Linked DNA regions of Actinopolymorpha singaporensis. The protein of the gene in region 2 binds, or shares a complex with, the protein of the main gene of each other region. Links are inferred from orthologs where the notes say so. Each region holds a gene or a part of one and is shown on either strand. Other genes may lie near its edges. The genes, in order: dnaG and dnaB.

Evidence for each region.
Region 1: the proteins of dnaB (region 2) and dnaG are in contact, whole or in part, in a crystal structure (PDB 2R6A), measured with the Geobacillus stearothermophilus proteins. The link is inferred for Actinopolymorpha singaporensis from one-to-one orthologs. Residues at the interface, in WP_033016901.1 of Geobacillus stearothermophilus: Ser13, Glu15, Ala16, Gln18, Glu91, Leu92, Asp94, Ala95, Val96, Pro97, Thr98, Ala99, Ala100, Asn101, Tyr104, Tyr105, Ile108; in WP_049624496.1 of Geobacillus stearothermophilus: Lys456, Leu457, Leu458, Pro459, Ala460, Asn463, Ala464, Leu467, Leu535, Leu536, Ile537, Ala538, Gln544, Glu545, Asp548, Tyr549, His552.

What each region holds. Positions count from the first base shown.
Region 1 is NZ_LT629732.1:3,930,892-3,934,164, reverse strand. Bases 1-2,963 are described here. They hold dnaG (DNA primase), read right to left. Parts: upstream 2,468-2,963; coding sequence 533-2,467; downstream 1-532. Other genes in these bases: BLU27_RS17800 (NAD(P)/FAD-dependent oxidoreductase), read right to left, coding at 2,566-2,963; xylB (xylulokinase), read right to left, coding at 1-395. In the rest of the region: more of BLU27_RS17800, read right to left, coding at 2,964-3,273. UniProt on the Escherichia coli protein: RNA polymerase that catalyzes the synthesis of short RNA molecules used as primers for DNA polymerase during DNA replication.
Region 2 is NZ_LT629732.1:1,153,480-1,156,787, forward strand. What follows is about bases 189-3,186. They hold dnaB (replicative DNA helicase), read right to left. Parts: upstream 2,343-3,186; coding sequence 1,035-2,342; downstream 189-1,034. Other genes in these bases: BLU27_RS05270 (ABC1 kinase family protein), read right to left, coding at 189-867; BLU27_RS05280 (MATE family efflux transporter), read left to right, coding at 2,986-3,186. Also shown: more of BLU27_RS05270, read right to left, coding at 1-188; more of BLU27_RS05280, read left to right, coding at 3,187-3,308. UniProt on the Escherichia coli protein: The main replicative DNA helicase, it participates in initiation and elongation during chromosome replication. Travels ahead of the DNA replisome, separating dsDNA into templates for DNA synthesis.

The DNA.
Region 1 (3,273 bases), 2.8 Mb from region 2 along the record:
TGTTCGGCCAGCCAGGCGAGCTTGCTCACGGTCATGCTGGCCAGTGGCACCGAACCGACCGCCTCCGCCCATCCGGCCGGGCCGAGCAGCTGCACCAGCCGGAGCGCCGCGGCCGCGGACCGGGTGTCGTTCCACAGCAGCGCCGGGCGGACGACCTCGCCGGCCTCGTCCAGGGTGACCATGCCGTGCTGCTGGCCGGCGACGCCGACCGCGGCCACATCGTCCAGCAGCCCCTCGGCCGCCTCCCGCAGCGCCGACCACCACGCGTCCGGCGGGCACTCCGTGCCGTCGGGGTGCGCGGCGACGCGCTCGTCGAGCACCTCGCCGGTGTCGGCGTCGGCGACGACGATCTTGCAGGACTGGGTGGAGGAGTCGACTCCGGCGACCTTCGGCATGCCTAGAAACTAACCGCTGCCGCCAAGCCGCCGGTGCGGAGGTGGTGGCCGGCCGGAGGGCGGGTCCGGTCCCGGCCAGCACCGCCGAGTCCGTCCGGGGCCAGCCCGGGGCAGGCCGGTAGGGCCTCGGGCTCCACTCAGCCGAGGCCGCCCACAGCGCGTTCGCGCAGGCCGCGGCGGTGTTGTTCGAGCGCGACCAGCTCGCCGAACAGCTTGTTGTACGCCTCGGTCTGCTCCACGGGGTTCATCCGCTGGAGCTTGGACTTCACGTCGGCGATGCGCCTGGCGACCGCGAGCTCCTGCACCCGGGCCAGCAGCGAACCGGCGTAGCGCTGGTCGGGGGTGCCGGCGGCTCGTAGCGGTTCCACGGCGAGCGCGGTGACCAGCCCGCGTACGGCGTCGTCCGGTGAGTGGTCGGCGAGTGCGGACACCCAGGCGTCACCGCCGGCGGAGGTACCGACGCCGCCCGCGCCCGCACTGGCCCGCCGCACCGCGACGTAGGCGGGATGGGTGAAGTCGGACTCCTCCAGCGCGTCGAACGCCGGGCCGACCACCGTCGGCGACTGGACGACGAGCTTGAGCAGCTCGCGTTCGGCGCTGAGGCGCGGTTCGTTCGGGTCGGGCAGCGGCGTCTGCGGCGCCGTCGGCGTACGACCCGGCTCGGCCACCGGCCCGCGGCCCCGGCCGGCCCGGTCCCCGCGTGCGCCACCCGCCCCGTGGCCGCCGCCGGCACGGCCGGGCGCACCGGCGGCGCGGGCCACCTCCGCCCGCACCTCGTCGACGTCCATGCCGAGCATGCCGGCGAGCTCGCGGGAGTAGGCGTTCAGCTTGGCCCGGTCGCGTACGGAACGGAAGTACGGCGCGGTGGCCCGCAGCGCGTCCACCCGGCCGTCGGCGCGGTCCAGGTCGAACCGCTCCAGCGCCCGCTCCAGCACGAAGCGGTAGAGCGGGATCCGGCGGGCGATGAGGTCGCGGACGGCCGCGTCACCGTGCTTGAGGCGCAGGTCGCAGGGGTCGAGCCCGTCCGGCTCGACCGCGACGTAGGTCTGCGACACGAACTGCTGGTCGCCCTCGAACGCCCTCAGTGCCGCCCGCTGACCGGCCTCGTCGCCGTCGAAGGTGTAGATCACCTCGCCGCGGAACTCCTCGTGGTCCAGCAGCAGCCGGCGCAGCACCCGGGCGTGGTCCTCACCGAACGCGGTGCCGCAGGTGGCCACCGCGGTGGGTACGCCGGCCAGGTGGCAGGCCATCACGTCGGTGTAGCCCTCCACCACGACCGCCTGGGACTTGCGGGCGATGTCGCGGCGGGCCAGGTCGACGCCGTACAGCACCTGGCTCTTGTGGTAGATCGGCGTCTCCGGGGTGTTGAGATACTTCGCGTCGATCCGGTCGTCGTCGAAGAGCCGGCGCGCGCCGAACCCCACCACGTCGCCGGACAGTTCGCGGATCGGCCACACCAGCCGGCCTCGGAAGCGGTCGTAGCGGCCGCGGGCGCTGGTGGCGGCGAGGCCGCCGGTGGCGAGCTCGTCGTCTGAGAAGCCGCGTCCGCGCAGGTGGCTGAGCAACGCGCTGCCCCCGCGCGGGGCGAAGCCGACGCGGAAGTGCTCCGCCGCAGCCCGGTCGAAGCCACGCTCGGCCAAGAACGTGCGCCCGGCCGCGGCCTCCGGTGAGGAGTGCAACTGCTCGGCGTAGAACTGCGCGGCGGCCTTGTGCGCCTCGATCAGCCGGGCCCGGGTGCCGGGCTGGCGCCGCTCGGGCTGGCCACCGTCGACGTAACGGAGCTGTACGCCGGCGAGGGTGGCGAGGCGTTCGACGGCCTCGACGAACCCGAGGCCCTCGATCTTCTGCAGGAAGGAGATCGCGTCGCCGCCCTCGCCGCAGCCGAAGCAGTGATAGGCGCCGACCTGGGGACGGACGTTGAACGACGGGGACTTCTCGTCATGGAAGGGACACAGGCCCTTCAGCGAGCCGGTACCCGCCGGGCGCAACGTGACGTACTGCGAGACCACCTCGTCGATCCGGGTGCGTTCCCGGACCAGCGCGATGTCGTCGTCGCGGATCCGGCCGGCCATGAGTCGGAGTCTACGGCCGGGTGCTCACGAGCCCGACGGCGCCGGGTCGACGGCCCTTGTGCCACAGCAGGTCTCAGCTCGAGGGGTGCACCCTGGGGCTACGCGTACACCGCGTCCAGGTCCACCCCTGCGTCGGCGAGCCTGCCCTGGTCGACCTCGCGCCCGGAGCGGATCAGTGCCTGGATGGCGTCCTGGACGTCCCAGACGTTGACGTTCATGCCGGCGACGACCCGGCCCTTGCGCAGCCAGAACGCCACGAACTCCCGCCCGGACAGGTCACCGCGCACCACCAGGTCGTCGTACCCGTCGGGCCCGATGTCGCCGGAGTACTCCATGCCCAGGTCGTACTGGTCGCTGAAGAAGAAGGGCACCGCGTCGTACGGCGCGTCCGCGCCGGCCATCGCGCGCCCCGCGGCGGCCCCGCCGTCCTGAGCGTTGGCCCAGTGCTCCACGTGCAACCGGCGGCCGAACGTCGGTGAGTACCACCGGGCGACGTCACCCGCGGCGTAGACGTCCGGGTCGGAGGTACGCAGCCGCTCGTCGGTGAGCACGCCCTTGTCGACCTCGAGGCCCGCGGCCTCGGCCAACTCGACGTCCGGAGCCACGCCGACGCCGACGATCACCGCGTCCGCGGCCAGCCCCTCGGCCGCGCTGGTGACCACGCCGGTCACCTTCCCGCCGTCGCCGCGAATCTCGGCGAGGGACGTGCCGAACCGGAACTCCACCCCGTGGTCGCGGTGCAGCCCCGCGAACACCTCGCTCATCTGCGGTCCCAGCACGGTGTAGAGCGGGCCCGGCTGCGGCTC
Region 2 (3,308 bases):
GAGGTCTGCAACCCCCAGGGACCGCCCCCAGTCGGTGCGGGACTCGAGCGTGCGGGCCAGCCGGAGCAGGATGTCGAGGTCACGTTCGACGGTCCGCTCGATGCCGGGGCGCTGGACCTTCACCACGACCGGCCGGCCGTCGGGCAGCCGGGCGCTGTGCACCTGGGCGACCGAGGCCGCCGCGAGCGGGGTGTGGTCGAACTCCGCGAACACCTCGCCGACGGGGCGACCGAACTCGGCGACCAGCACCTCCTCCACCTGCGGCCAGGCGATCGGCGCGGCGTTGTCCTGCAGCTGGGTCAGCTCGGTCACGAACTCCGGCGGCAGCAGGTCGCGCCGGGTCGACAGTTGCTGGCCCAGCTTGACGAACGTGACCCCGCCCTCGTCCAGCGCCAGGCGCACCGATCTGGCCAGGTGACGACGCGAGGTCGGTGACTCCAGCCCGCTGTGCCGGTAGCCGCGCAGGAACCGGCCGAGCCCGTGCCGCGCCGCGATGCGCACGATCTGGGAGTACCGCCGCGCCCGGACCATCCGTGACCGCCAGCCGCGCCAGAGTTCGACCGGCCCGGGCAGCGAGCCGTCGGGGACGAGCACCTCGCCGATGACCAGGACGATCATCGCCACCAGGCTGGCGCAGCAGGCGGCGAGCACGGTGAGCAGGATCCCGGACCCCGTGTCGATCGCCTCGGGCCGGCGCACCATCGCGGTCAGCAGCGGGCCGGAGACCGTCAGAGCCAGGGCGGCGGCGAGGACCGTCCGGACCAGGCCGATCCGGACGCCGAGCAGCCGGCGGATGGCCACGGCGAAACCCAGGCCGACGAGGAACAGGGTCGGCAGGAAGAACACGGTCCCCAGCAGCTTCTGCACCGGCTCATCCTGTCAGCGACGGTTTCGTCCTGTGAGTCCTGGTTCTCACCCGGCAACCACCGTGCTCGACCTGGAGGGCAGTGCCGCGCTGCTCGCTGTAGCGGAGGCCGCGTAATCGGTCGACTTCAAGGCCTGTTCGGGAAGGCGCGGAAGGTACGCCTTGGCGGTCAGCCCTGGGCCATGTCGACGAAGCGGGAGTAGTGGCCCTGGAAGGCGACGGTGATGTTGGCTGTGGGCCCGTTGCGGTGCTTGGCGACGATGAAGTCGGCCTCGCCGGGACGGGAGGATTCGCGTTCGTAGGCGTCCTCGCGGTGCAGGAGGATCACCATGTCCGCGTCCTGCTCGATGCTGCCCGATTCGCGAAGGTCGGAGAGCATCGGGCGCTTGTCGGTGCGCTGCTCAGGACCGCGGTTGAGCTGGGACAGCGCGACGACGGGGACGCCGAGCTCCTTGGCCAGCAGCTTGAGGTTTCGGGAGAACTCCGCGACCTCGACCTGGCGGCTCTCCACCCGCTTGCCGGACGTCATCAGCTGGAGGTAGTCGAGGACGATCAACCGCAGGTCGTGGCGCTGACGCAGCCGCCGGCACTTGGCCCGGATCTCCATCAGCGTCATGTTGGGCGAGTCGTCGATGTAGAGCGGCGCGCCGGAGACCTCACCCATCCGCCGGGCCATCCGCGCCCAGTCGTCGTCGGTCATGCTGCCCTGCCGCATGTGGTGCAGCGGGACCCTCGCCTCCGCCGACAGCAGCCGCATGGTGATCTCGGTGCGGCTCATCTCCAACGAGAAGATCACCGACGCAAGGCCGTGCTTGACCGACGCCGCGCGGGCGAAGTCGAGCGCCAGCGCGCTCTTGCCGACACCGGGACGGGCCGCGACGACGATCAGCTGGCCGGGGTGCAGGCCGTTGGTCAGCGCGTCGAGGTCGGTGAACCCCGTGGGCACGCCGACCATCTGCCCGCCACGGGAGCCGATCGCCTCGATCTCGTCGAGGGCAGACTCCATGATCTCGCCGAGGACGGCGTAGTCCTCGCTGCTGCGCTTGTCGGTGACGCTGTAGATCTCCGCCTGCGCCCGGTCGACCACGTCGTCGACGTCACCGTCGCCTGCGTACCCGATCTGGGTGATCTTGGTGCCTGCCTCGACCAGCCGGCGCAGGATCGCCTTCTCCCGCACGATCGCGGCGTAGTAGCCGGCGTTGGCCGCCGACGGCACCGAGGCGATGAGGGTGTGGAGGTAGGGCGCGCCGCCGATGCGCGCCAACTCGCCCTTGCGCTGTAGCTCGGCCGCCACGGTCACCGCGTCGGCAGGCTCGCCCCGGCCGTAGAGGTCGAGCACCGCCTCGTAGACGGTCTCGTGCGCGGGACGGTAGAAGTCGGGGCCGCGGATCTCCTCCACGACGTCGGCGATGGCGTCCTTGGACAGCAGCATGCTGCCGAGCACGCACTGCTCCGCGGCGAGGTCCTGCGGCGGCATCCGGTCGGGTGCACCTTCGACCGCGCGTGGGACAGGGAACTCACTGACACTCACTGCCGCACTACCTCCGACGCTCCACCCGTGACGAACACCTGTGCGACAGTTCTAGCGGCGACCACCGACAACGCGACAAAGGTCGTGCGCGAGCGGACAGGGGTTCGACGTGAGAGGCGACCGTACGCCGGGCAGGGCGGTGAGCGGCAACCCGGTCGTACACAGGGGTTGTGGGTAGCCGGGGGATTGCCTGGGGATTCGCTGTGCACAGCCTGGGGATTTCTCTGTGGAGAAAATTTCGGGGAGCGCGGGATCAGGCGGTTCGCCTGCGAATTCGGCGTCCCCACGCTGTGGACACAACAGCGGTCCGGAGAAAGTGCCCGGCAATTGCTTGCCCGGGCGTGTCGTCCACACCGGGCGCGCCGTGCCCGGTGTCCACACCACGGTCCCCACACCGCCTTGTCCACACCGAGGTGTGGACAGCCGGAAGCCGGAAGCCGGGCCGCGCCCGTAGCGACCCGGTCCACCGGCCCCGGGCCGACGGTCAGCCGCACTCGCGGTACCCGCATCATGGGGACGGCCACTCCCACCCGAGCCACACCCACATCTGCCCGAACCGTGCCGCGATGTCCCCGGAGGTCTCCTGCCCGTGTCCCTCATCCGGCTCCGGAGCGCCCACGACCGGGAGATCCTGCGCTTGGCGGTGCCGGCGTTCGGCGCGCTGATCGCCGAACCCGTCTACCTGTTGGCCGATTCCGCGATCGTCGGCCACCTGGGAACCCCGCAACTCGCCGCCCTCGGCCTGGCCGGCACGGCCCTGCAGACTCTGGTCGGCGTGTTCGTCTTCCTCGCCTACGCCACCACCGCGTCCGTCGCCCGTCATCTCGGCGCGGGCGACCGCCGGTCGGCGCTGGCGTACGGCATCGACGGGCTGTGGCTGGCGCTCGGGCTCGGGGTCCTGCTCGCGCTGGT